Regions from separate parts of the Aquabacterium sp. J223 genome, predicted to be linked through region 2. Evidence: riboswitches for the same ligand, from Rfam matches in the RefSeq annotation. Region 2 holds a riboswitch; the other holds the start of a gene.
What was found. A riboswitch is a leader RNA that binds a small molecule or an ion and turns the genes downstream of it on or off. The one in region 2 is predicted to bind thiamine pyrophosphate.
Positions count from the first base shown of each region.

Region 1 (14,040 bases), 1.8 Mb from region 2:
GGGCGCATCTCCAAGCTCGGCTGGCACGTGGTCATCTACTTCGAGGCGGTGGACCTGCCCGAGCTGTGGGACTTCTTCACCGCGCTGCCCACCACCGTCGTGGTCGACCACATGGGCCGGCCGGACGTGAGCAAGCCGGTGGACGGGCCGGAGTTCGAACTCTTCCTGAAGTTCATGCGCGAGCATGGCAACGTGTGGAGCAAGGTCAGCTGCCCCGAACGGCTGTCGGTGGCCGGTCCGCCGGCGCTGAACGGCGAGCGCAACGCCTACCGGGACGTCGTGCCCTTCGCCCGCCGCATCGTCGACACCTTCCCCGATCGTGTGCTGTGGGGAACCGATTGGCCGCATCCGAACCTGAAGGATCACATGCCCGACGACGGGCTGCTGGTCGACTTCATCCCCCACATCGCCACCACCCCCGAGCTGCAGAAGAAGCTGCTGGTCGACAACCCGATGCGCCTGTACTGGCCAGAGGAGGTCTGACATGTCCCTGAAGAAAGACTATCTCGACGTTCCCGGCACCACCATCTTCGACGCGGAGCAGTCCCGCAAGGGCTACTGGTTGAACCAGTTCTGCATGTCGCTGATGACGGCGGAGAACCGCGCCCGCTTCAAGGCGAACGAGCGCGCCTACCTCGACGAGTGGCAGATGACCGAGGCGCAGAAGCAGGCCGTGCTCGACCGCGACCTCAACCGCTGCATCGAGCTCGGCGGCAACATCTACTTCCTCGCCAAGATCGGTGCCACCGACGGCCGGAGCTTCCAGCAGATGGCGGGCTCGATGACCGGCATGACCGAAGAGGAGTACCGCGACATGATGATCAAGGGTGGCCGTTCCGCGAACGGCAACCGGGTGCTCGGCGAGGACGGCGACGCCCAGCCGCACCGCCAGCCACAGGGCCTCGCCGGCCGGAAGGAACAGGCTTGACCATGGCCAAGATCACCGCCTCCGTCTTCACCTCGCACGTGCCGGCCATCGGCGCGGCGCTCGACCTCGGCAAGACCGGCGAGCCGTACTGGCAGCCGCTGTTCGCCGGCTACGAGCCGTCCAAGCGCTGGATCAAGGAGAACCCGCCCGACGTGGTGTTCCTGGTCTTCAACGACCACGCCACCGCCTTCAGCCTGGACTTCATCCCGACCTTCGCCATCGGCACGGCGGCCGAGTTCCAACCCGCCGACGAGGGCTGGGGACCGCGGCCGGTGCCCAAGGTGTACGGCCATCCCGAGCTGGCGTCGCACATCGCCCAGTCGGTGATCCAGGACGACTTCGACCTCACCATCGTCAACAAGATGGACGTCGACCACGGCCTGACGGTGCCGCTGTCGCTGCTGTTCGGCCAGCCCGACGCCTGGCCCTGCAAGGTCATCCCCTTCGCGGTCAACGTGGTGCAGTACCCGGTGCCGTCGGGCCAGCGCTGCTTCAACCTGGGCAAGGCCATCCGCAAGGCGATCGACAGCTACGACGAGCCGCTGAACGTGCAGATCTGGGGCACCGGCGGCATGAGCCACCAGCTGCAGGGTCCGCGCGCCGGCCTGATCAACAAGGACTGGGACAACCGCTTCCTCGACCGACTGATCGCCGAACCGGCCGAGCTGGCCAAGGTGCCGCACATCGAGTACGTGCGCGAGGCCGGCTCCGAGGGCATCGAACTGGTGATGTGGCTGATCGCCCGCGGCGCGATGGCCGATGTGGCGGGCGGGCCGAAGCCCACCGTCAAGCACCGCTTCTTCCACGTCCCCGCGTCCAACACCGCGGTGGGCCACCTGGTACTGGAGAACAACGCATGACCATCAAAGTCGCCCTCGCCGGCGCCGGTGCCTTCGGCATGAAGCACCTCGACGGCATCAAGAACATTCCCGACGTCGAGGTGATCTCGCTGGTCGGCCGCGAGCTGGACAAGACGAAGGAAGTCGCCGACAAGTACGGCATCGGCCACGTCACCACCGACCTGGCCGATTCGCTGGCGATCAAGGAGGTCGACGCCGTCATCCTCTGCACCCCCGACGCAGATGCACGCCAGCCAGGCCATCGCCTGCCTGGAGGCCGGCAAGCACGTGCAGGTGGAGATCCCGATGGCCGACAGCCTGAAGGACGCCCAGGCGGTGGTGGCGACGCAGAAGCAGACGGGCAAGGTGGCCATGTGCGGCCACACCCGCCGCTTCAACCCGAGCCACCAGTACGTGCACAAGAAGATCGCCGCCGGCGAGTTCCACATCCAGCAGATGGACGTGCAGACCTACTTCTTCCGCCGCACCAACATGAACGCGCTGGGCCAGCCGCGCAGCTGGACCGACCACCTGCTGTGGCACCACGCGGCGCACACGGTGGACCTGTTCGCCTACCAGTGCGGCAGCCCCATCGTGAAGGCCAACGGGGTGCAGGGGCCGATCCATCCGACGCTCGGCATCGCGATGGACATGAGCATCCAGCTCAAGGCCGCCAACGGCGCCATCTGCACGCTGAGCCTGTCGTTCAACAACGACGGCCCGCTCGGCACCTTCTTCCGCTACATCGGCGACACCGCGACCTACATCGCCCGCTACGACGACCTGTACACCGGCAAGGAAGAGAAGATCGACGTCTCCAAGGTCGACGTGTCGATGAACGGCATCGAGCTGCAGGACCGCGAGTTCTTCGCCGCCATCCGCGAAGGCCGCGAGCCCAACGCCAGTGTCGCCAAGGTGCTGCCCTGCTACCAGGTGCTGCACGACCTGGAGCAGCAGTTCGACGCCGCCTGACCGGCCCGCTGTCCCGTCGCCTGCGGCCCCTCCACCGGGGCCGTTTGTGTTTCCGCTGAGGAGTCCCGTCCCGATGCACCAACGTCCGCTCGGCCCCTTCCAGGTCTCCGCCATCGGCCTGGGCTGCATGAACCTGAGCCACGCCTACGGCGTGCCGCCGTCGAAGGAAGACGCCGCCCGCCTGCTGCTGCGCGCGCTCGACCTGGGCGTCACGCTGTTCGACACCGCCGCGCTGTACGGCTTCGGCGCCAACGAGACGCTGGTGGGCGAGGTGCTCGGGCCCCACCGATCGAGGTTCACCCTGGCCAGCAAGTGCGGCATGCAGGGCGAGACCTTCCCCGACGGCGTCAAGCGCGTCATCGACAACCGGCCGGACAAGCTGCGCGCCACCTGCGAGGCGGCGCTGAAGCGCCTGCGCACTGACGTCATCGACCTGTACTACCTGCACCGGTACGACAAGCGGGTGCCGATCGAGGAGAGCGTCGGCGCGCTGGGCGACCTGGTGCGTGCCGGCAAGGTGCGGGCGATCGGCCTGTCCGAGGTGTCCGCCGCGACCCTGCGCCGGGCCCACGCCGAGCACCCGATCGCCGCCGTGCAGAACGAGTACTCGCTGTGGTCGCGCAACGTGGAGCTGGGCGTGCTGCAGGCCTGCCGCGAGCTCGGCGTCGCGCTGGTCGCCTTCAGCCCGGTGGCCCGCGGCTTCTTCGCCGGCGCGGTGCGGGATGCGGCGCAGCTCGACGCCAAGGACATCCGCCGTGCCATGCCGCGCTTCCAGGGCGAGAACCTGCAGAAGAACCTGGCGCTGCTGCCGCCGCTGCAGGCACTGGCCGCCGAGGTCGGCTGCACACCGACCCAGCTCGCGCTGGCCTGGCTGCTGGCGCAGGGCGAGCACGTCATCCCCATCCCGGGCACCACGTCCGTCGCCCACCTGGAAGAGGACGTCGCGGCGGCCGACCTGCGGCTGCCGGACGACGTGCTGCGCCGTGCCGGCGAGCTGATCCACCAGGGCACCGTGGCCGGCCCGCGCTACAACGCGGCCACCCAGACCGAGATCGACACCGAGGAGTTCGACGCATGAAGCACGAAGACCACCCGACCGCCGGCCTGACGCGCCGCCATCTCCTGGCCGCCGGCGGGGCCGCCGGCCTGGCGGGCGTCGCCGGGCCGCTCGCCGCCCAGGGCGCCTTCCCCGACGGCAAGCCGATCACCGTGCTGGTGCCGTTCGCGCCGGGCGGCATCGCCGACCTCACCGCGCGCACGGTGACGCAGGCCATGGGCCAGATCCTCAAGACCAGCATCGTGGTCGACAACCGGCCCAGCGCCGGCAGCATCGTCGCCTCGCAGGCGGCGGCCAAGGCCGCGCCCGACGGCCTGACGCTGCTGGTGGTGAGCAACGGCAACGCCGTCAGCCAGGGGCTGTTCAAGAAGCTGCCCTACGACATCCACAAGGATTTCGCCTTCATCAGCACCATGGCCTTCTTCGAGCTGGGCGTGCTGGTGCCGGAGAACTCGCGCTTCAAGACGCTGCGCGACGTGGTGGCCTTCGCCAAGGCCAACCCCGGCAAGCTGACCGTCGGCACCATCGCCGTCGGCAGCACGCAGCACCTGTCGGCCGAGCTGTTCAAGACCCGCGCCGGCATCGACGCCGTCACCGTGCCCTACAAGGGCACGCCGGCGGTGGTCAACGCGCTGCGCACCGGCGAGATCGACGTCGGCTTCGAGATCCTCGGCCCCATCATGGGCCAGCTCGACGCCAAGGTGATCCGCGCGGTGGCCACCACCGGCGCCCAGCGCTACGCCCGCCTGCCCGACGTGCCCACCGTGCAGGAGCAGGGGGTGTCCGACTACGTGGTGGCGTCGTGGAACGCCCTGGCCGCGCCGGCCGGCACGCCGAAGCCCATCATCGACCGGCTGCAGGCCGCCACCAACGAGGCGGTCAGCAGTGCCGGCGTGCAGCAGCGGTTCAAGGAACTGGGCGTGCTGCCCAGGGCCGGCTCGCCGGCCGAACTGCAGACGCTGCTGAACAACGAGATCAGCCGCTGGGGCGCGGTGATCAAGGCGGCCAAGATCGAGCCGGAGTGACGCGCGGTGCGCCGGCCGCCGCCACGATGGCGGCGGCTTGACCCAGCGCAAGGGCCCGGCGCGGGGTTGGCGGTTCACTGGCGGGCATGAAGCCCCGCCAGACCCCAGGCCCCGCGCCCATCCCCGGCACCGTGCTGTTCGACGGCGCCATGGCCGCCAAGGGCTATGCGCTCAACAGCATGTGCTTCTCCTTCAACGACGCCGCCAACCGGCGTGCCTTCGTGGAGGACGAGGACGCCTACTGCGCGCGCTACGGCCTGACCGTGGAGCAGCGCGAGGCGGTGCGCCGGCGCGACGTGCCGGCGCTGCTGCAGGCCGGCGGCAACGTGTACTACCTCGCCAAGCTGGCCGGCATCTTCGGCCTGGACGTGCAGGACCTCGGCGCCCTGCAGACGGGCATGAGCAAGGACGCGTTCAAGGCGATGCTCGTCGCCCAGGGGGGCTGAGGCCATGGCCCGGATCGTCGGCGGCATCACCACCTCGCACGTGCCCGCCATCGGCGGCGCCATCGCCCGCGGCCTGCAGGGCGACCCGTACTGGAAGCCGTTCTTCGACGCCTTCCCGCCGGTGCGGCGCTGGCTGGCCGAGCAGCGGCCCGACGTGGCCATCGTCTTCTACAACGATCACGGGCTGAACTTCTTCCTCGACAAGATGCCGGCCTTCGCCGTCGGCGCGGCGGCCGAGTACCGCAACGCCGACGAGGGCTGGGGCCTGCCGCCCGTGCGGCCCTTCGCCGGTGATCCGGCGCTGTCGTGGCGGTTGATCGAGTCGCTGGCGGCCGCCGACTTCGACCTCACCACCTGCCAGGCGATGACCGTCGACCACGCCTTCACGCTGCCGATGGCGCTGCTGTGGCCCGACCAGCGCTGGCCGGTGCGCGTGATCCCGGTGTGCATCAACACCGTGCAGCACCCCATCCCCACCGCCCGGCGCTGCTGGGCGTTGGGCGAGGCGGTGGGCCGCGCGATCGCCGCGCTGCCCGACGACCTGAAGGTGCTGGTGGTGGGCACCGGCGGGCTGTCGCACCAGCTCGACGGCCAGCGCGCCGGCTTCATCCACAAGGACTTCGACCTGCGCTTCATGGAAAGCCTGGTCCACGACCCGACGTGGGCCACCCAGTTCGACAACGTCGAGCTGGTGCGGCAGACCGGCACGCAGGGCATCGAGCTGCTGATGTGGCTGGCCGCCCGCGCGGCACTGGGCGAGGCGGTGGTCCAGCGCGAGCGCCTGTACCACATCCCCATCTCCAACACCGCGGCCGGCATGATGCTGATGGAGCCGGCGGCCGCTCAGAGGTCGACCTGCAGCGACGCCCGGAAGGTGCGCGGCGCCATCGGGTACAGGTAGACGTGGTCGTACTGGTACGGGCTTTCGCGCCAGGCGCGCTTGTCGGCCAGGTTCTCGATGCCGGCGCGCCAGGTGAGCGAGGTGGCGCCGACGCGCTGGACATGGACCAGGCCGATGTCGAGCCGGGTCCATGAGGGGATGGTCGGGCTTCCGATGGACGGCAGCAGCGTGCGGTCGCCCTCGTGCACCAGGCCGCCGAGCAGCGACAGGCCGGGCACCGCCGCCACGCGGTAGCGGGCGTTCAGCCGGAACAGGCGCTCGGGCACGTTGGGCGGGCGCTGGCCGTTGACCGCGGGGTTCACGCTGCCCTCGCGCTGCGCGTCCAGCAGCAGCGCGCTGGCGGCCAGCTGCCAGGGGCCGTGGCGCCACTGCGTCGCCGCCTCCAGGCCCTGGTGACGGGCGCTGCCGTCGATCGCCTGCTGGCTGCAGCCCGGCGTGCCGTCGGTGCAGGTCACCGTCAGCACGGCACTTTGCGGCCGGTTGATGCGGAAGGCACTGAGTTGCCAGTCCAGCACGTCGCCCGTGCCCTTGACGCCGACCTCGGCCTGGCGGCTTTTCAGCGCGGCCAGCGGCTGACCGGCGTTGACGTAACCGGCGCGGTTGGGCGCGACCTGGGATTCGACGCCTTCGCCCCAACTGGCGTACACCAGATGACGCGTCGTCGCCTGCCAGCCCAGCGCCAGCCAGGGGTGGTGAAGGACTGTGCGTAGTCGGTGGCCCGTGTGCCGTCCGTGCGCACGCTGCTGCGGTCCAGCCGGGTGTGGCGCAGGCCGAGCCACGCCGTCCATTGGTCGTTCACCTTCAACGCGTCACGCAGGAAGAGCTCGGTGCTCTTCTCTGTGCGCTCCGTGTTGGGCACCAGGCCGAGCGCCGGCAGCACGGGCACGATGGCGGTGCCCGACACGTTGCCGCTGCCGACGACCGTGCCGTCGTCCAGCCGCGGCTCCATGCGCTGCGTGAAGCGCGACAGCAGCACGCCGGTGCTGAGCCGGTGTTCCAGCCCGCCCGTGGTCATGCGGCCGTCCAGGCTGAACTGTGCCGCGGTGGTCCGGCGGCGTTCGTTGTCGCTGCGGAAGGCGTACAGGTCGTACGTGCCGTCGCTGCAGTAGCGGTCGTAGTTGTTCTCGGCGCTGCAGCCGAACGGAAACGCCAGCCGGTCGTCCGTCTTCAACCGCTGCACGCCGCCGTGCGCGGTGAAGCGCCAGTCGGCGTTCAGCCGCTGGGTCCAGCGCAGCGAGCCGGTGTCGCCGCGCATCACCACCGGTTGCGACCAGGGCTGGTTGTTGAGGTTGATGCGCGGGTCCACCGGCGCCGGCAACGCGTTGCCCAACAGGCTGAAGCCCGGCTGGCTGGGCGCGGCGAAGCGGCTGGTCTCGAACTCGGCCTCCAGCAGCGTGTCGGCCGACAGCCGCCAGTCGGTGGCCAGCGCGAACAGGTGCCGCTCGCCCCGGGCGTCGCGCAGCGGCGGGGCGATGCGCTCGGCCGCGGCGTTGAGGCGCAGGCCCACCGCGCCGTCCGCGCCGAAGCGGTCGCCCAGGTCCACCGAGGTCAGCACGCCGCCGCGCGAGGCGACGCCCACCGTGCCGCTGCGGATGCGCCCCTCCGGTCGCTTGACGACCAGGTTCAGCAGCCCGCCCGGTGCGCTGGTGCCCGCCTGGATGCCGCTGGTGCCCTTGAGGATCTCGACCGCAGCCTTGTTGTCCAGCGGCAGCCGCGTCTCGGCGCTGATCGGCAGGCCGTCGCGTCGGACGTTGTACTTGTTGTCCAGGGCATAGCCGCGCACCGACAGGATGTCCCAGTAGTTCACCGAGTTGTAGGCGTCGGACACGCCGGCGTCGAAGCGGGTGAGGTCGGCCAGCCGGCCGCTGCCGCTGTCCTTCAGCACCTCGGCCGGGATGCTGGTGGCCTGCACCGGCAGCCGGTTGAGCGGCACGTCGGCGAAGCCGCCGATGGCCAGGCCCGGGCTGCGCGGCGCGGTGACGGTGACGTCCAGGCCGGTGCCGCCGGCCTGGGCCATGGCCGAGGGCAGGGCGCCGGCCACCAGCGCGGCGGCCAGCGCGATGCGCGCGGGGCGGACGCTGGGCGAAGGAGGGGAAAAGGAAGAAGGGCTCGTCATCATGGTGTCCGGGCGACGAGCAGGGCGCGAACACCGGACGGCACGGCGGCCCTCCATCGATGCGAGCTTCCCTGCGCGAGGATTACCTCAATCAGGTTCAAAGGGACTCTCTCAGTCGGCTCGCCGGTCAGGCGGGCCAACACCCCTAGCGGATGCGACGGCGCAGGACGCCGTCGCGGGCCGGATGATAACGAAAGCGTAGGGCGGCCCGTGGCTCAGAGGATGAGCCAGCGGGCAGAGGCTCAGATCGGCGTGTCGCCCGCCACCCCGAGCCGCTGCTGCAAGGCCGGGCTGGTGGTGGTGTACTGCAGCGGCACGCGCTCGCCGGGATGGAGGTGCTCGGCCGCGGCGAAGGCGGCGAGCGTGGCCTCGTGGAAGCCGCAGACGATGAGCTTTCGCTTGCCGGGGTAGTGGTTGATGTCGCCCACCGCGAAGATGCCCGGCTCGCTGGTCTGGAAGCGCTCGGTGTCCACCGTGAGCAGCCGGCGCTCCATCGCCAGGCCCCAGTGCGCGACGGGGCCGAGCTGGGGGGACAGGCCCAGGCCGACGAGCAGCAGGTCCAGCGGCTGCTGGACCTCGGCGCCCTCGGCGGTGGCCAGGGTCAGCGCGACCAGCCGGCCCTCCCGTTCGGCCAGGCCCACCGGCTGGCCGAGCGAGAGGTGCACGTCGCCCGCGGCCAGGGCCTGGTGGAAGCGCGACACCGTGGCCGGCTCGGCGCGCCAGTGGTCGCGGCGGTGCACGACGGTGATGCGGGCGGCGGCGCGGCCCTCGGCCAGCGCCAGCGCCCACGACAGCGTCGACTCGGTGTCGCCGGCGACGACCACATGGCGGCCGCGCGTCACCGCATCGTCCGGACGGTGGTGGAAGACCTGCCGGCCCTCGAAGGCGCGCAGGCCCTCGACCCGCAGCCGCTTCGGGGTGAAGGCGCCCAGGCCGCCGGCGATGACCACCACGCCGGCGTCGAGGCGGGTGCCGGCCTCGGTGGCGACGTCGAAGCGACCGTCCGCGCGCCGCTGCAGTGAGGTCACCTCCTGGCCCAGGTGCCGTTCCACGGCGAAGGGCGCCAGCTGCTGCTGCAGCCGCTCGACCAGTTCACCGCCCGAGCAGCGGGGCAGCCCGGGGATGTCGTAGATCGGCTTGTCGGGGTACAGCTCGGCGCATTGCCCGCCGACGAAGGGCAGGGCGTCGACGACGGCGCAGCGCAGGCCCTGCAGGCCGAGCTGGAAGGCCTGCCACAGGCCCACCGGGCCCGCGCCGATGACCAGCGCGTCCACGGTCATGGGGCGCTACTTGATCAGCTCGGACACCTTGTCCTTGCGGTCCTTCCAGTCGTCGGCGTCGGGCAGCGGCGCCTTGCGCTTGGTGATGCTGGGCCACTGCTTGGCCAGGTCGGCGTTGAGCTTGATGAAGGCCAGCTGGTCCGACGGCACGTCCTCCTCCGGGAGGATGGCGTTGACCGGGCACTCGGGGATGCAGACGGCGCAGTCGATGCACTCGTCGGGGTCGATGGCCAGGAAGTTGGGGCCTTCGCGGAAGCAGTCCACCGGGCAGACATCGACGCAGTCGGTGTATTTGCAGCGGATGCAGGCTTCGGTGACAACGTGGGTCATGTCGATCTCTGGGGACGTCGAAGGCGAAGGGCAGCCGAGGGCGATGGCGCCGCGCGGCAAACGAAGGATTTTAAGTCGGCACCGGCTGCCCGCCGGCGCCCACGACCACCACGGTGGGACGGCCTTCGTGCAGCGGCTGGGCCTGGGCGAGGGTGGCGACGGTGTGGTCGCTGGCCCGGGCGTCGGGCCAGCCGGCGCGCGAGACGACGTGCACCGCCGTGCCGCCGCCCCAGCCTTCGCCGCGCAGGCGCTCGGACAGCGACGCCAGCTGGCGTCCGGCCATGTAGAACACCTCGCTGTCCGCGTGGCGCACGGCGTGCAGCTCGCCCTCGCGCGTCATCGCGGTGGCCAGGGTGACGCTGCGGCCGCTGCCGCGCCGGGTCAGCGGGCGCAGGCCGTGGGCGGCGGCGGCGCTGGCGGCGGTGACGCCGGGCACCACCTCGCAGGCGATGCCGGCCTGCGCCAGCGCGGCCAGCTCCTCTTCCAGCCGACCGAAGATGCTGGGGTCGCCGCCCTTCAGGCGCACCACGGTGCGGTGGCGGGCCGCCAGTGCGACCAGCCGCCGGTTGATCTGGACCTGCGGTGTGCTGTCGTCGGCGAAGCCGCGCTTGCCCACCGGCTGCCAGTCGGCCTGCGGCGCCAGCGCCTGCAGCGCCGGCAGGTCGATGAGGGCATCGTGCAGCACCACCTCCGCCTGCTGCAGCCGCTGCAGGCCGCGCAGGGTGATGAGGTCGGCCGCGCCCGGGCCGGCGCCGACGAACACCACGCGGCCGGTCATCGGCGCCGCCCGGGGCCTACTGCGGCTGCGAGACCAGCAGCGCGCCGCTGGTGCGGTTGCTGGTCGGGTCGACGACGATCAGGGCGCCGCCGATGCGGTTGTCCGCATAGGCTTCCACCGGCAGGGGCTGCTGCACCTCCACCGTGACATGGCCGATGTCGTTGACCGCCAGTTCGTGCGCGTCGGTCTCGTCCAGGGTGTGGATGTCCAGGCGGTGGTCGATGCTGGCGATGCGCGCCTGCACCCAGCGGTTGCCATGGCGCACCCAGTACTTGCGGCCGACCACCGCGGGCTCGGTGTCCAGCCAGGCCAGCGTGGCGGTGAAGCGCTGTGTGCTCTTCAGCGCCTCGGGGGTGCCGATCCAGTCGCCGCGCGACACGTCGAGCTGGCGGTCCAGCACCAGGCCGGCGGACTGGCCGGCCTCGGCCTTCGCCACCACTTCGCCCGCACGGCGCACCTCGGCCACCACCGCCCGCTGGCCGCTGGGGAAGAGCTGCACCGCATCGCCGGCCTTCACCTGCCCATGCGCGATGCGGCCCCACAGCGTGCGCGGCTGGTTGCCGGTGCCTTCGCCTTCACGGGCGACGTACTGCACCGGCAGCAGCAGGTCGCCCTGAGTGCGCTCCTGCGTGGCGGGCAGGGTGTGCAGCAGCTGCAGCAGCGAGGGGCCGTGGTACCAGGGCGCGTCCAGCGGCTGGGTGACGTTGTCGCCGCGCAGGGCGGAGACCGGCACGATGCCCGCCACCTGGATGCCGGCGGCGGCGGCGAAGGTGCGCAGCGCCTGGCCCACCGCCTCGTAGGCTGCGCCGGCGTCGTCCACCGCGTCGATCTTGTTGATGGCGAAGAGGATGCTCGGCACGCGCAGCAGCTGCGCCAGCAGCGCATGGCGCCGGGTCTGGGGCAGCAGTTGCACCTCGGCCGCCCGCCAGTCGATCTTGGTGATGTCGACCAGCACCACCGCGGCGTCGCTGCCGGCGGCTGCGGTCACCATGTTGCGGGTGTACTGCTCATGGCCGGGGGCGTCGGCGATGATGAACTTGCGCGTCTTGGTGGCGAAGTAGCGGTACGCCACGTCGATGGTGATGCCCTGCTCGCGCTCGGCCTCCAGGCCGTCGGTCAGCAGCGACAGGTCGATCGGCTCGCCGGCGGCGCGCTTGGCCAGCGTGTCGAGCTGGTCGGCCAGGATGGCCTGGCTCTCGAACAGCAGGCGTCCGATGAGCGTGCTCTTGCCGTCGTCGACGCTGCCGCAGGTGAGGAAGCGCAGGGCGCGGTGGTCGTCGACGGCGCCGGTGATGGTCTCGTGGTTCTTCGGCACGGCGGACATCAGAAATAACCTTCCTTCTTGCGGCGTTCCATCGACGCGTCGGACGTGCGGTCGTCCATGCGGGTGGCGCCGCGCTCGCTCACCGTCACGGTCAGCGTCTCGGCCACGATGGCGGCGGCGCTGTCGGCGTCGCTTTCCACCGGGCAGGTGCAGGTCATGTCGCCGACGGTGCGAAAGCGCACCGGCACCCGTTCGACGGTCTCGCCGGCCTCGGGCGGCGTGACCTCGGTCACCGGCACCAGCAAGCCCTTGCGCCGCACCACCTCGCGCTCGTGCTTGAAGTAGAGGCTGGGCAGCGGGATGTTCTCGCGGGCGATGTACAGCCAGACGTCGAGCTCGGTCCAGTTGCTGATCGGGAAGGCGCGGAAGTGCTCGCCGGGGCGGATGCGGGTGTTGAACAGCGTCCACAGCTCGGGCCGCTGCTCCTTCGGCTGCCATTGGCCGAAGCTGTCGCGGTGGCTGAAGATGCGCTCCTTGGCGCGCGCCTTCTCCTCGTCGCGGCGGGCGCCGCCGATCAGGCAGTCGAAGCGGTGCTCCTCGATGGTCTCCAGCAGGGTCACCGTCTGGTGGCCGTTGCGCGATTCCAGCGGATGGGCCAGGCGGATGGTGCCCTTCTTGATCGAGTCCTCGAGGTGGCCGACGACCAGCCGCTCGCCCATCTCGGCCACGCGGCGGTCGCGGAACTCGATGACCTCGGGGAAGTTGTGGCCGGTGTCCACGTGCACCAGCGGGAAGGGCAGCCGGCCCTTGAAGTCGTTGCCCGAGATCCTGGTCTTGAAGGCCTTCTCGGCCAGGCGCAGGACGACGCACGAGTCCTTGCCGCCGGAGAACAGCAGGGCGGGGCGCTCGAAGCTGGCGGCCACCTCGCGCAGGATGAAGATGGCTTCCTCTTCCAGCCAGTCGAGGTGCGAATGGTCGAGCTGCGGCAGCAGCTGCTCAACGCTGGTGGCGGCGTTCACGGTCGGGCTCCGATCATCGAGACGACGGGGTCGTCTTCTTCTTCCTCATGCTTGACGTGCAGGCCGCACTCCTTGCTGGACTCCTCCCACCACCAGCGGCCGGCGCGGAAGTCCTCGCCCACGGCGATGGCGCGCGTGCAGGGCGCGCAGCCGATGCTGGGCATGAACTCGTCGTGCAGCGGGTTGTAGGGCACGTCGTGGGTGCGAACGTAGTGCCAGACGTCCGCCCAGCTCCAGTCGGCCAGCGGGTTGACCTTGCTGCGGCCCTGGTCGTCGGGCTCGGTGAAGGGCACGTCGGCGCGGGCGCCGGACTGCTCGCGCCGCAGGCCGGTGACCCAGGCGCTGCGGCCGGCCAGCATGCGGGCCAGCGGCTCCAGCTTGCGGATGCCGCAGCAGGCCTTGCGCAGCTCGATGCTCTGGTACATCGCGTCCTCGCCATTGCGGGCGACGAACTGGATCACGGCCTCGGCCACCGGCTTGAACACCTCCACCGTGCGACCGTAGCGCTGCTCGATGGCGGGGATCAGCGCCAGCGTCTGCGGGTGCAGCTTGCCGGTGTCCAGCGTGGCGATGGCGATGGGCAGGCCGTGGCGGGCGAGCAGGTCGGTCACGACCATGTCCTCCACGCCCAGGCTGGTCGACTGCACGATGCCGCCCGGGTGGCCGGCCGCGGCGTCGCGCAGCACTTCCACCGCGTGGGCGACGCGGTCGGCGAAACCCGCGGTCTCGCGGGCGTAGAGGGCAATCGCGCTCATGCCGACCTCCGCAGAGCCGCCTCAAGCAGGTCGGACGCCCCCTCGGGGGGCAGCGAACGAATGTGAGCGTGGGGGGCCGTTCATATCGCGGCCCCTGTCTGCACGAACTCGCGCTCCTCGCCCGCCGGCCGCGCGAACCACGGCCGCGGCTCGCGCACGTCGCCCTGGTAGTGGCCGGGGAAGAAGGCCAGCGCACGCTCGGCCGCCTCGCGCGACTGGTCGCCGCGCAGCACGGCGGTGTCGAAGCCGGTGCGCTGCATCAGCGGCAGCATGTCCACCAGCACCTCGCCGGTGGCGCGCACCTCGCCGGTGTAGCCGAAGCGCTCGCGC
Region 1 is NZ_CP088297.1:2,009,493-2,023,532, forward strand. It holds gene LRS07_RS09695 (amidohydrolase family protein) at 1-483, shown strand, start outside; gene ligA (protocatechuate 4,5-dioxygenase subunit alpha) at 485-928, shown strand; gene LRS07_RS09705 (class III extradiol dioxygenase subunit beta) at 931-1,788, shown strand; partial or broken gene LRS07_RS09710 (Gfo/Idh/MocA family oxidoreductase) at 1,785-2,739, shown strand; gene LRS07_RS09715 (aldo/keto reductase) at 2,813-3,817, shown strand; gene LRS07_RS09720 (Bug family tripartite tricarboxylate transporter substrate binding protein) at 3,814-4,821, shown strand; gene LRS07_RS09725 (protocatechuate 4,5-dioxygenase subunit alpha) at 4,908-5,267, shown strand; gene LRS07_RS09730 (class III extradiol dioxygenase family protein) at 5,272-6,168, shown strand; partial or broken gene LRS07_RS09735 (TonB-dependent siderophore receptor) at 6,111-8,341, opposite strand; TPP riboswitch at 8,336-8,441, opposite strand; gene LRS07_RS09740 (NAD(P)/FAD-dependent oxidoreductase) at 8,527-9,564, opposite strand; gene fdxA (ferredoxin FdxA) at 9,571-9,894, opposite strand; gene cobA (uroporphyrinogen-III C-methyltransferase) at 9,965-10,672, opposite strand; gene LRS07_RS09755 (sulfate adenylyltransferase subunit 1) at 10,689-11,996, opposite strand; gene cysD (sulfate adenylyltransferase subunit CysD) at 11,996-12,955, opposite strand; gene LRS07_RS09765 (phosphoadenylyl-sulfate reductase) at 12,952-13,710, opposite strand; gene LRS07_RS09770 (DUF934 domain-containing protein) at 13,791-14,040, opposite strand, start outside.
Region 1: another riboswitch for thiamine pyrophosphate. It lies ahead of LRS07_RS09735 (TonB-dependent siderophore receptor); the one in region 2 lies ahead of LRS07_RS00930 (thiamine-binding protein).

Region 2 (14,040 bases):
CGGACCCCAGGGCAGCCGCGACTACAAGCTCTACATCCCGTCCAGCCACACCGGGCGACCGGCGCCGCTGGTGCTGATGCTTCACGGCTGCAAGCAAAACCCGGACGACTTCGCCGCCGGCACGGCGATGAACGCTCAGGCCGAGCGGCACGGCTTCCTCGTCGCCTACCCCGCCCAGACCTCGCGCGCCAACGGGTCCAACTGCTGGAACTGGTTCGAGCCGGCCGAGCAGACCCGGGACGGCGCCGAGCCCGCCATCCTCGCCGGCATCGTCGACCATGTGGCCGCGGCGCACCCGGTGCAGCCGGGCCAGGTGTTCGTCGCCGGGCTGTCCGCCGGTGCCGCCATGGCGGTGATCCTCGGCGCGGCCTACCCGGACGTGTTCTCCGCCGTGGCCGCCCACTCCGGCCTGCCGCTCGGCGCGGCGCACGACGTGCCCTCGGCCTTCGCCGCGATGCACGGCCGGCCCGGGCCCACGCCGCGGGCGCGTCCGTCGGCGCCGGTGCGCACCATCGTCTTCCACGGCGACGCGGACCGCACCGTCACCCTGCGCAACGGCACGGCCATCGTCGAGCAGGCGGTGGCCGCGTTCGAGGCGGCGGGCCGCCCGCTGCAGTCGCCGGTGATCGCCAGCGACGGCCATGGTGGGCGCACCTGCGAGGTGACGACCTACCTCGACGCCACCGGCCGCGCGGCCATCGAGGCCTGGCGCGTGGAGGGTGCCGGCCATGCCTGGTCCGGCGGCAGCGCCGCCGGCTCCTACACGGACACGACCGGACCCGACGCCTCGAAGGAGATCGTGCGCTTCTTCCTCGGCGCCTAGGGTTTGGTCAGGCGGCGCGGGCGGCCGCGGTGGCGTGGCCGTCGGCCCAGCGCTGCGCCAGCACGCCGCCCAGCATCAGCTGCAGCGGGTGGTAGACCATCAGCGGCAGCAGCAGCAGGCCCAGCGCAGGGTGTTCGCCGAAGATGAGGGCGGCCATCGGCACGCCGGCGGCCAGCGTCTTCTTCGAGCCGCAGAAGATCACGGCGATGCGGTCGGACGGCGGCAGGTCCAGTGCCCGGCAGGCGACGCGCAGCACCACCAGGGCGAGGCCGAACAGCAGCAGCGAGGCCACCACCACCGCCAGCAGCACGGTGACGCCGTAGCGCGACCAGACGCCGCGCTGCACCGAGTCGCAGAACGAGGTGTAGATGAGCATCAGGATGGTCAGCCGGTCGACCACCTGCACGCCCTTCTTGTGCCGCTGCACGAACGCCGCGCCGATGGGCCGGGCCAGCTGGCCGAGTGCCAGCGGCAGCAGCAGCCACAGGGCCAGGTCGCGCACCACCGGCCCGAAGGGAAAGTCGGCCCCGCCACCGGCGCCGCGGTGCACCGCGAAGGCCAGCCAGGCCGGCGTCAGCAGCACGCCGATGAAGCTGGACAGCGTGGCGTTGAACACCGCCACCGGCACGCTGCCGCCGGCGGCCGCCGTCAGCGCCACCGACGACGACACGGTGGACGGCAGCGCGCAGAGGAAGAAGATGCCCAGCGCCAGCTCGTCGCCCAGCCATCCGCTGCCGCCGCGCAGCACCGCCAGCCCGGCCAGCGGGAACAGCACGAAGGTGCAGGCCTGCACCAGCAGGTGCGCCTTCCAGCGGCTGGCGCCCTGGCGCAGCGCGCCGAAGGACAGCGCCAGCCCGTTGAGGAAGAAGACCAGCGCCACGCCCAGCTTGTTCAGCAGCTCGGGGTAGAGGACGCCGCCCTTGGCCCCGGGCGCGGGCCAGACGAAGGCCAGCACCACGGCCAGCACCATGCCCTTCATGAACCAGTCGAACTTGAATCGCATGGTGGGAGTGTGCGGCAGCGCCCAGACGCGGCAGGTCAGCCGGCCGAGCCGGCCTGCGCCGCCAGCGCCAGCAGCTGCGCGTCGCTGCCCGCCGGCCCGATCAGCGACAGCCCGGCGGGCGCGCCGTCGTCGCCGCGCAGCAGCGGCAGGCTGACCTGCGGCAGGCCGGCCAGGCCGGCGATGGCGGTCATGGAGAGGGTGCGCTGGCGCACGCGGTCGAGGTGCGCGCCGTCGTCGTCGACGCGGGGCGCGGTGGTCGGCGTGGTGGGCAGGCACAGCACGCTGCCGTCGGCGACCAGCGCCTTCACCGCCTCGGCCAGCCGCGCGCCTTCGGCGGCCGCAGCGTCGAAGGCCTCGCGCGTCGTGCGGCGCGCCGCCTCGAAGCGCTCGGCCACACCGGGGCCGAACACCGGCCGGTGCTCGGTGATCCACGGGCCGAGCGTGGCCCAGGCCTCGAAGGCCTGCGCGGTGCGGAAGGCCTCGAAGAAGGGCTGCAGCGGCCCCACCCGCGCCGCGCAGCCGGCGGGCTGCGGCAGCGGCAGCCGGGTGGCGGCCTCGATGGCGCGGCGGGCGATGTCGGGGTCGCTGGCGTCCAGCGCCTCGTCGAGCAGGCGCAGGCGCTGCAGGGTCGGCGCCTGGGCCGGCGGCAGCAGCACCGTGCCCACCGCCTGCAGAAGCTTCGCGTCGCGCGCGAACCAGCCCAGCGTGTCGAAGCGTGGCGCCAGGTGGCACAGGCCGGTCATGTCCACCGCGCCGTGCGTGGGCCGCAGGCCGTACAGCCCGCAGTAGCTGGCCGGCACCCGCACCGAACCGCCGGTGTCGGTGCCGAGGGCGAAGTCCACCAGCCCCGCCGCCACCACCGACGCCGAGCCGCTGGACGAGCCGCCGGGGATGCGGCCCGGCGCGGCCGGGTTGGGCGGCATGCCGTGGTGCACGTTCTGGCCCGCCAGGCTGTAGGTCAGCTCGTCGGTGTGCGCCTTGCCGACCAGCGTGGCGCCGGCGGCCAGCAGGCGATCGATGACGCGCGCATGGCGCGCCGCCGGCGCGTGCGTGCGCCGCCACAGCGGGTGGCCGTTGCCGGTGACGGTGCCGGCCACGTCCATCACGTCCTTGACCGCGAAGCGCAGGCCGTCGAGCGGGCCGCGGCCGGTGGGCGCGAGGTGGACGGGGTCGTCGTGGACGAAACCGTCGGCGAGGGTGGGGGTCGGCGTCATGGGCAGGTTCATTGTCGACAATGCCATGCAACTCCCGGGCCCCGCGGGCGCCGGGGACGAGACACGGTGCACCCGCCAGCGCAAACCCCATGGACGACGACTTCGCCCGACCGGCCTACCTCGGCCCCCTGCCCTCGCACGGGCGCTTCGGCTACCGGCCGATCACCCAGCGACCCGACCACGCCTGGCCCAACGGCGCGCGGCTGGCGGTGTACCTCGGCTTCAACCTGGAGCACTTCGCCTTCGGCGAGGGCCTGGGCGCCAACATCGGCCCGGCCTCGCCGCAGCCCGACGTGCTGAACTTCGCCTGGCGCGAGTACGGCAACCGGGTCGGCGCCTGGCGCTGCCTGGAACTGTTCGACCAGCTCGGCCTGCCGGCCGCGGCGCTGATCAACACCGCCCTCTACGACCACTGCCCCGAGCTGGTGGCCGCCTGCGTGGCCCGCGGCGACGAGCTCGTGGGCCATGGCCACAGCAACGCCGAGCGCCAGGGCACGCTGCCCGAGGCGGCCGAGCGCGAACTGCTGCTGCACTGCCGGCGCGAAATGGAACGGCACAGCGGCGTCGCGCCCCAGGGCTGGCTGTCGCCCTGGATCTCGGAGAGCCGGCACACGCCCGACCTGCTGGCCGAGACGGGCTACCGCTACACCCTCAACTGGTGCCACGACGACCAGCCGGTGCGCATGGCCACCCGCGACGGCACCGCGCTGTGGGCGGTGCCCTACCCGCAGGAGCTGAACGACATCCCGATGATCGTGGCCCGGCAGATGGACGCGAAGGACTTCGCGCAGATGATCGTCGACCAGTTCGACGAGATGCTGGAGCAGGCGCGCGCCATGCCGCTGGTGATGGGCATCGCGCTGCACCCGTACATCGTCGGCCAGCCCTACCGGCTGCGGCACCTGCGTCGGGCGCTCTCGCACATCGCCGCGGCGCGCGACCAGGGCCGGGTGTGGATGACCACGCCCGGCGCCATTTGCGACCACGTGGCGACGCTCAACCTGGACCTGTAGAACCCCATGCCGACGACAACGAGCTCTGAACACACCGACCCCAGCGCGCCGCTGTGGCGCCTGGGCGTGCAGGCCCTGACGCAGGGCTACGCCGAAGGCCGCTTCACGCCGGCGGACGCGCTGCAGGCCGTGCTGCAGCGGCTGCAGGCGGTGCAGCCGACGCTGAACCCGGTGGCCACGCTGGACGCCGAGCGCGCGCTGCAGGCCGCGCAGGCCAGCACCCAGCGCTGGCAGGCCGGCGCGCCGCGGTCGGCGCTGGACGGCGTGCCCGTCAGCGTCAAGGACAGCCTGGTCACCGGCGGCCTGCGCACCACCTGGGGCAGCCGCGTGTTCGAGCAGCAGGTGCCGGTGGACGACGAGCTGCCGGTGGCGCGGCTGCGCCAGGCCGGCGCGCTGCTGTTCGCCAAGACCAACGTCCCCGAGTTCACCGTGCAGGGCTACACCGACAACGGGCTGTTCGGCACCACCCGCAACCCGTGGAACCCGGCGCTGACGCCGGGCGGCTCGTCGGGCGGCGCGGTGTGCGCGGTGGCCAGCGGCGTCGGCCCGCTGGCGCTGGCCACCGACGGCGGCGGCTCCATCCGCCGCCCCGCCGGCCACTGCGGCCTGGTCGGCCTGAAGCCGACCACCGGCCGCATCCCGCGCCACGGCGGGCTGCCCGAGATCCTGCTGCACTTCGAGGTCGTGGGCCCGATCGGCCGCACCGTGGCCGACGTGGCCACGATGCTCGACGTGCTGGCCGGCCCCGACCGGCGCGACGCCGCCAGCCTGCACCTGCCCCCCGCACGCGCCGCGCGCGGCGCCGCCGCGGCTGCGCGTGCTGCACCTGCGCCAGGTGGCCGACGGGCCGGTGGACCCGGTGATCGACACCGCGGTGGCCGAGGTGGCGCGCCGCTTCGCCGCGCTGGGCCACGAGGTGCACACGCAGGACCGCTTCGACCTGCCGGCGGTGATCAACCAGGCCGTGTGGCCGGTGCTTAGCCAGAGCGGCGTGGCCTGGCTGCTGCACGACCGGCCCGGGGCGCTGGACCTCGTCGGGCCCGGTGCACGGGCGATGGCCGAGGCCGGCGCCGCCCTGCCCGCCACCGCGCTGGTGCAGGCGCTCAACACCGCGCGCCGCGTGCAGGAAGCGGTGCAGCGCCTGTTCGAGGACTTCGACCTGCTGCTCACGCCCACCGCCGCCGCCATGCCCTGGCCGGCGACCGAGGTCTACCCGCCGGTGATCGACGGCCGGCCCGCGGGCCCGCGCGGCCACGCCGCCTTCACCGCCTTCGTCAACGCGGCCGGCGTGCCGGCGCTGGCGCTGCCCGCGCCCGCGGCGCCCGACGGCCTGCCGATCGGCTTCCAGCTCGTCGGCCGCCATGGCGACGACGCGCTGCTGTGTGCCATCGGCGCGGCCTACGAGGCGGCGCACCCCTGGGCGCACCGCTGGCCGCCGTCGCCCGGCGACGCATGACGGCATCCGCACCCTGGTGCGCCATCGACTTCGGCACCTCCAACTCGGCCATCGCGCTGCCGGCGGACGGTGAGGCCGGCGTGCGGCTGGTGCCGCTGGAAGGCGAGCACGTCACCATGCCCACGGCCGTGTTCTACGCGGCCGACGAGGAGCGCCCGCACGCGGCGCCGCGGCAGCTCTATGGCCGCGCCGCGCTGGCGGCCTATGTGGACGGGCTGGACGGCCGGCTGATGCGCTCGATGAAGAGCATCCTCGGCTCGCCGCTGGCCGAGCAGCACACCGACGTCGGCGGCGGCCGGGCGGTGCGCTTCCTCGACGTCGTCGCGGGCTACCTGCGCCACCTCAAGGCGGTGGCCGAAGCGCAGGCCGGCCGGCCGCTGCAGCGGGTGGTGCTGGGCCGGCCGGTGTTCTTCGTCGACGACGACCCGGCGGCCGACCACGCGGCGCAGCAGGCGCTGGAACGCGCCGCCCGCGAGGTGGGCTTCGGCGAGGTGCACTTCCAGTACGAACCGATCGCCGCGGCGCTGGACTTCGAGCGCGGCGCCACCACCGAGCAGCGCGTGCTGGTGGCCGACATCGGCGGCGGCACCTCGGACTTCTCGCTGGTGCGCGTGGGCCCGGGGCGCCGCGACCGGCTGGAGCGGCAGGACGACATCCTGGCCAACCACGGCGTGCACACCGCCGGCACCGACTTCGACCGCCGCGTGGCGCTGGAGGGCGTGTACCCGCTGCTGGGCCACCGCGGCCGCAGCCCCGAGGGCCGCGAGGTGCCCAGCCGCGTCTACTTCGACCTGTCGACCTGGCACCGGATCAACACGGTGTACGCGCCGCAGCGGCTGGCCGAGCTGCGCCGCATGCGCGACTTCTACGCCGAGCCGGCGCACCACCGGCGGCTGATGGCCGTGCTGGACGAACGCCTGGGCCATGCGCTGCTGGGCCGGGCCGAAGCGGCCAAGATCGCGGTGGCCGAACACGGCCGCGCCGACATCGACCTTTCGCTCATCGAGCCCGGCCTGCACGTGGCGCTGGACGAGCCGCGGCTGCTGCAGGCCCTCGCCGCCGACCTGGACCGCATCGTCGCCGCCGCCCGCACGACGGTGCAGGACGCCGGCGTGGCGCCGGACGCGGTCGACGCGCTGTACTTCACCGGCGGCTCCACCGGCCTGGGCCCGCTGACGCAGCGCCTGGCGGCGGCGTTCCCGCGCGCCGTGGCGCGGCACGGCGACCGCTTCGCCAGCGTCAGCCAGGGCCTGGGCGAGCACGCGCGCCGGCTGTTTGCGACGGCGTGACCGGGGCGCTTGTCGATCGCACCCCTTCTCGCGCGTCGTGCAACAGCGGGGCGGACGGCCGCCCCGGATCGTTCCAACCCGACGCAAGGAGGCCCAGATGCCGAGGTTCATGGTGATGGTGAAGGCGACGCCGGACAGCGAAGCGGGCGTGATGCCCACCGAGGCCGAGTTCGCCGCGATGGGCGCCTTCAACGAGGCGCTGGTCAAGGCCGGCGTCATGGAGGCGGGCGAGGGCCTGCACCCCAGCTCGCGCGGCGCCCGGGTCGCGTTCTCGGGCAAGGACCGGCGCGTCATCGACGGGCCGTTCGCCGAGACCAAGGAGCTGGTCGCCGGCTTCTGGATCTGGAACTGCGCCTCGCTGCAGGAGGCGATCGAATGGGTCAGGAAGTGCCCGAACCCGATGCGCACCGACTCCGAGATCGAGGTCCGCCAGATCTTCTCGGCCGAGGACTTCGGCGAGGCGCTGACGCCCGAGCTGCGCGAGCAGGAGGAGCGGCTGCGGCAGCAGGTGGCCTCGCGCGCCGGCTGACGCACGCGCCCGCGGAAGAGGGAACGCACGCGGGCCCGGGCAAGTCCCGGGGCTTCGGCGCGGGGTGTGTCACCATCGGCGCTCCCCGATGTCCCAGGGAACCCCGCCCGTGCAGTCCCCCCTCGCAGATCCCCCCGGCAGCATCACGGCCGACGAATCGGTCGACATCGCGGCCGACCTGGCCGCGGTGGCGCGCATCGAAGCCGTGCCGTCCATCCTCAAGGTCATCAACGAGGTGACGGGCATGGGTTTCGCCGCGGTGGCGCGGGTGTCGAACCAGCGGTGGACCGCCTGCGCGGTGCACGACGCCATCGGCTTCGGCCTCAAGGCCGGCGACGACCTGCCGCTGGAGACGACGCTGTGCCGGGAGGTGCGGGTGGCCCTGTCGCCGGTGATGATCGAGCACGTGGTGGAAGACCCCGTCTACCACGACCACCACACGCCGCGCCTCTACGGCTTCCAGAGCTACATCTCGGTGCCCATCATGCTGGGCAACGGCGAGTACTTCGGCAACCTGTGCGCGATCGACCCCAAGCCGGCGCACGGCCTGAAGGCCCGCACGCTCGAGCTGTTCACGCTGTGCGCGCGGCTGATCGGGCAGCAGCTGGACGACGAACGGCGCCACCTGCGCACCGGCGACGCGCTGGCCGAAGCGCTGAGCACCGCCGAGCTGCGCGAGCAGTTCATCGCCGTGCTGGGCCACGACCTGCGCAACCCGCTGAACACCGTCAGGACCATCGCCGCCCTGCTGCAGCGGCCCAACGTGCGCGACCCCCGCCAGCCTGGGCGACATGCTGCTCAAGAGCGTGAGCCGCATGTCGTCGCTCATCGACGACGTGATGGACTTCGCCCGCGGCCGCATGGGCACCGGCATCGAGTTGCGCCTGCAGACCGAGGCGAACGCCGAGCAGGCGCTGGCCGACGTGGTGACCGAGCTGCAGCTCGCGTCGCCAGGGCGGGCCATCGAGGTGCGGCTGGACATCGGCGCGCCGTTGCGCTGCGACGTCTCGCGGCTGCAGCAGCTGCTGTCCAACCTGGTGGGCAACGCGCTGGCCCATGGCGCGGCGGAGCATCCGGTGGTGGTGGAGGGCCGCTCGCACGCCGGCTGGCTGGACCTGAGCGTGCACAACCGCGGCAACGTCATCCCGCCGGGCCAGCTGGGCCGGCTCTTCGAGCCCTACTGGCGCGCCGGCCAGCCCAACCACCCGAGCGAGGGACTGGGGCTGGGCCTGTACATCTGCGCCGAGATCGCCAAGGCCCACGGCGGCCGCATGGCGGTGACGTCCGACGACGCCGACGGCACCCGCTTCACCGCCCACCTGCCGCTGGCCGGGCCGCCGGACTGAGCGGGCGGCGCCGGCGCGCGGCTCGCCGCGCGCGTCGTCAGCGGCGGAACTTGCGCACCAGGTCCTCCACCGTCGGTCCGCCGGCCTGCGCGCCGCTGGACACCTTGATGACGCTCAAGGTTCGCTCGGCGCCGGCCTCCAGCGTCGCCTGGTGCACCGCCTGCAGCAGCGCCCACACCTTGTCCGGCGGCCCCTCGACCACCGTGCCCAGGCCATGCACCTCGTGCTTCAGGCCCGACGCCTGGATCACCGCGATGGCCGCGTCGACGTGCTTGTAGCGGTCGGCGGCGGTGCCGGCCGGCCGCGGGATGACCTGGATCTCGGCCAGCATGTGGCCGCTGGGGGTGGGGGGTGGTGGTGGGCGCCGACGGAGCGGGCTGCGCGAAGGCCGCGGCGCAGGCGGTCAGCGACAGCGCCAGCAGCGAACGGCGGAAGACCGAGCGGGAGAAGAAGGTGGGATGTTGTGCCATGTGCTTCCAGCAGATGGCAGGTCGGCGAGCGCTCAGGGCCGCGCGTGGTGCCCCTTGAGCCTGCTTCCCTGCGCGAGGATTACCTCAATCAGGTTCAAAGGGACTGTCTCAGTCGGCACGAGCCGTTCGGTCGTGCCAACACCCCCAGCGGATGCCGCGCTGGCGCGTTGATGCGACGGGCGAGGCGTGGGAATTGTATGAGTCGCTGTGAGGCAAGAGCCTTATCGCGTCAAAAGTGCGCCCAGTGACCGATCCGGACGGACCGCAGTCACCGGATTCTGCCTATAGAGAAGATCGCAACGGTCGACGACCTGAAATTCAGTTATTGGAGGCATACGGGGCGCGATGATTTTGTCACCGAACAATCCGCTTGTTATAGCGCTGACAGCCGCTCCTCCACGGTTGGTCCAAGACCCTGCATTCGGCCTGAGCCAATTCAACGCGCCATCAACTCAACGCTCTCATGCAATGAGGCGGAAGCCTCACCTATCCGGATGACTGCGCGAACCTCGCTTGACGGTTAGACTAATGGGAGAAGTTGCGGGTCAACTTCAGATATATTGTTTTTCACTAACCGAGCATTCCGAGCGTCAGGGATATAGAGATGACAGTCTCCCAGTACGATCTAAGAAGCGCTGCTGCGCGCAATGTTTCTTTGAGGAATCAGCGAGGCCGAAGCTATGGCCAGAAGACAGGCTTTCTTTGCCACAGCCACAAGGACCGGGACTTTGCATTCGGTCTGCAGCAGTGGCTCAAAGAACAGGGGTTGGCGCTCTACATCGACTGGTTGGACCCATACATGCCTGATGTTCCCGATGCCACGACCGCAGATCGCATCCGCACGGTGATAAAGGGAGTAGACACGTTTCTCTTTCTCGCTACCAATGATTCGATGGGATCTCGTTGGTGTCCGTGGGAGCTCGGATATGCGGACGGCGTAAAGCGTAACGATCAAATTGCGATCGTTGCGACGAGGGACGCCTCTGGCAACTACTACGGCAATGAATACCTCCAGCTCTACCGCAGAATCGACCAATCCGCGGCTGGAAACGCGCTGTACTGGTACCACAAGGGTTCGCAGTCCCCTCAATCTTTGACAAACTTCTGAGCCTATGTCGCCCCAACACGTCATCGATGGGTTCATTAAGGACTTCGTCCAGGACTTGCACAATGGCAGTGCGGCGATCTTCGCTGGCGCTGGCATGTCTAAGAGCAGCGGTTATGTTGACTGGCCTGAGCTGCTACGCGACATCGCACATGAACTTGGGCTGGACGTAGCCAAGGAGCACGACCTCATCTCTCTGGCGCAATTCCATGTGAACAACAAGCGAACTGCCGACGGTCTAGCCAAGAAGATTCTCAGAGAGTTCTCAGAGCAGGCCGAACCGTCCGAGGTGCACGACATTGTCGCGCGGCTGCCGATCTATAGTTTTTGGACCACGAACTACGACACCCTCATTGAAGACGCCCTGCGACGTGCGTACAGAGTGCCGGATGTTAAGTCGCAGGTGGATCAGCTTACCCTCAGCAAGCCCAAGCGAGACGCCATCGTCTACAAGATGCATGGCGACGTCCACATGGCCCAGAACGCCATCCTGTATAAGGAGCAGTACGAGAGGTACTACGTCACTCACGCGCCCTTCATCACGGCGCTAAGCGGTGACTTGGTGTCCAAGACGTTCCTCTTCATCGGTTTCAGTTTTACTGACCCCAACCTCGACTACGTGCTGAGCCGATTGCACGGTGGGGCCACAAGGCGCACCCACTACTGCTTCATGCGCGAGGCACAGCGGGAGGTTGGCGACGACGACGAACTGTTTAGGTACAAGATCCGCAAGCAGGAGCTACGCATTGAAGATTTGAAGCGCTTCGGCATCCAGACGCTGCTGATCGACAACTACTCAGATATCAATCACATTCTGAGGAGAATCGATGGCCTGTACCGAAAGCGTACGGTGTTCTTCTCGGGCAGCGCTGAGGAGTACGGCGACTGGGCTCGTCAAGATGCGCAGAACTTCATTCATGCGGTGGCGGCCAGTTGCGTCCGAGCCAACTGTCGAGTGATCAACGGTTTTGGTTGGGGAGTAGGCAGCGCCGTCATCAACGGCGCCTTGGAGGCGATCTACGGTGACCCACAGAAATACTCAGAGGCTCAATTGATCGTTCGGCCGTTCCCTCAGCATGGCGACAACCTAAAAGACCTGTGGGAGCAGTATCGGCAGCGAATGATCAGCTTGGCAGGCATCGCCTTGTTCTTCTTTGGGAACAAGCGGGAGGGGGACAAGGTGATCAACGCCAATGGCGTTCGACGGGAGTTCGAGATTGCGCTGGAACATCATTTGTTGCCCATCCCAGTTGCGGCTACCGGCTTTATGGCGCAGGAGCTATGGAATGAAATCTCTGCCAACCCAGACGAATTCTACGGTGAGTATAAGTGGGTGGCTCCCATGGTCCAAAAGCTTCTTGATAGGAGGACTCCACCCCAGGATATGGTGAAGACCATTACTGACATCATCAAACAGTTAAACAGATAAGCACCCGGGGGTGCATGAGGGAAGCAAATGGTTCGCAAAGTTTTCTTTAGCTTCAAGTATGACGACGTGCATCGCGCGATGAATGTGCGCAACAGCAACGTTATCGGCGGCGTCATGAAATCGGGGTTCATCGACAAAGCTGACTTCGAGAAGGTCGAACGTGAAGGTGACCAAGCGATCCGAACATGGATCGACAATCAGCTAAACGGCACCACAGTGACGGTTGTGCTAGTAGGCGCCAACACGCACAAAAGCAAATGGGTGAAGTACGAGATTGACCAGAGCATTGCCCGGGGCAACGGCATTCTGACCATCGACATTAGCAAAATCGCCGATCTGCAGGGCATTACGACCAACTGTTGCTCGCTGCGTGTTCCCGGATACAAACACTACTACTGGAACAAGGATGACGGTAGGGCGAATCTTGGCGCTTGGGTTGAAGCCGCAGCCAAAGCAGCCGGCAGATAGGGCCTGTACTGCCGACGGCGGTCAAACTTCCCGTGTGGCCGCTTCACCGCTCCAGGGTGTAGCGGACCTCAGCAACGACTGACTTGACCTCGATCGGCTTCAGCGTCTGGCGGCCACCGCCTAGCGGCCCTTGTGTTGCAACATGGCCCGCGCCTCGTCGGGCATCGCGATGTCCAGCGACAGCTACTCCAGGATGCGGCGGATCCTGCGTACCTGCTCGGCGCAAGAGCGGGCCAGTTGCCCGCGGCCAAGGTACAGACTGTCTTCCAGGTCGACGTGCACGTTGCCGCCGATCACCGCGGCCATGGTCAGCAATGGGCTTTGGTGGCGGCCGGCGCCCCAGCACCGAGAAGCGGTAGCCGTAGTCGCTCCACCTTCTCCCACTCAAACCGCTACGGCTCCTACCCCAACACCAACACGCCCTCGCCGGGGCGGTGGCGCATCTCGTCGAGCCGATCGCAGGGTTGGCCGCCTAAGGCGTCCTGGTCGGGCAGCTAGATGGCCAGCAGCACCAGGCGGCTAAGCGCGTCCTGTCGGTGTGCATGTCGCGGACGTCTCATCGGCCGAGTGCTTGCCGCAGCGGCGCCTCCTCCTCACATGGGGGGCTGTAAGTACGACCGCGTATGGAGCGAGTGAGTGCACTGCGCGCTAATGGAAAAAAGAGGGACCGGCCTAGGGACGCCGGCACCGCCCATTCCGCAGGAGACATCTCTTGAACACCGCCCCCTCGAGCCGCCCTGCCTTTGCGCGCCCGCTGGCCGCCGCCGCCCTGCTGCTTGGCGCCGCCGCCGCCCAGGCCGCGCCCACCTCGGTGCTCTTCGTCGGCAACAGCTTCACCTTCGGCCGCGCCGACCCGGTGATGAGCTACAACCACCAGAACGTGCGCGACCTGACGGAAGGCATGTTGGCCACCAACGCCACCGGCAGCAACGTCTACGAGCCGCGGCCCTGGGGCGGCGTGCCGGGCATCTTCCAGCGCCTGACGTTCCAGGCCGGCCTGGACTACGACGTGGCCATGACCACGCGCAACGCGGCCACGCTGCGCGGCCACATGCTGAACACCAACCCGGCCAACTGGGACCTGCGCAGCAACCTCGCGTCGCAGACCTGGAGCCAGGTGGTGCTGCAGGAGCAGAGCGACGAGGCACTGACCCGCCGCCCTGGCCTGAATTCCAACCCGGCGCGCTTCAACAACTACGTCGACAAGATCAGCGAGTACGTGCAGAACGGAACGGTGGCCACCTACCGCGAGCGCGACTACTACGCCGGCGCCACCAACACGGAGAAGACCAACAACTGCGTGGCGGTCAGCGGTGCCAGCAGCACGGCCTGCAATGCCCAGCGCGGCACGGACGCGGGCCTGTCGGACACCTTTCGGCTGCCCGTCAATCCGAACGCCAGCGCCTCGACCGACGTCTACCTCTACCAGACCTGGGCCCGGCCCGACCTGGTGACCGGCGCCTTCGTCTCCACCACCGACGACGTGACCGGCGTGGTCACGCGGACGGCCACACCGAAGACCACCTTCTTCCCGGACCTGGAGTCGATGACCGAGGAACTGCGCCTGGCCTACGCCGGGGCGGCCACCTTGGCGGGCGACATCACCGGCATCGCGCCGGTGGGCGAGGCCTTCATGCGCGCCGTGAAGGACGGCCTGGCGACGCGCGACTTCTACGCCGCCGATGCGCTGACCGACGGCAAGATCGACCTGTGGTTCGACGACGGCTTCCATCCCAGCAAGTACGGCAGCTACCTCAGCGCGCTGACGCTCTTCGGCACGCTGACGGGGGAGAACCCGGCGCAGTTCGGCTATGGCGAGCTGGCCGCGGCCGAACTCGGCATCAGCGCGGAGGACAGCTGGGCGCTGCAGCGCGTGGCGGCGCTGCAGCTGGGCT
Region 2 is NZ_CP088297.1:197,317-211,356, forward strand. It holds gene LRS07_RS00880 (extracellular catalytic domain type 1 short-chain-length polyhydroxyalkanoate depolymerase) at 1-823, shown strand, start outside; gene LRS07_RS00885 (bile acid:sodium symporter family protein) at 831-1,826, opposite strand; gene LRS07_RS00890 (amidase) at 1,862-3,040, opposite strand; gene LRS07_RS00895 (polysaccharide deacetylase family protein) at 3,130-4,053, shown strand; gene LRS07_RS00900 (amidase) at 4,060-5,034, shown strand; gene LRS07_RS00905 (amidase family protein) at 4,916-5,509, shown strand; gene LRS07_RS00910 (Hsp70 family protein) at 5,506-6,798, shown strand; gene LRS07_RS00915 (YciI family protein) at 6,896-7,327, shown strand; partial or broken gene LRS07_RS22135 (GAF domain-containing protein) at 7,572-8,051, shown strand; gene LRS07_RS00925 (sensor histidine kinase) at 8,119-8,673, shown strand; gene LRS07_RS00930 (thiamine-binding protein) at 8,711-9,004, opposite strand; TPP riboswitch at 9,192-9,299, opposite strand; gene LRS07_RS00935 (toll/interleukin-1 receptor domain-containing protein) at 9,748-10,251, shown strand; gene LRS07_RS00940 (SIR2 family protein) at 10,256-11,677, shown strand; gene LRS07_RS00945 (TIR domain-containing protein) at 11,705-12,145, shown strand; partial or broken gene LRS07_RS00950 (3-keto-5-aminohexanoate cleavage protein) at 12,266-12,503, opposite strand; gene LRS07_RS00955 (PEP-CTERM sorting domain-containing protein) at 12,858-14,040, shown strand, end outside.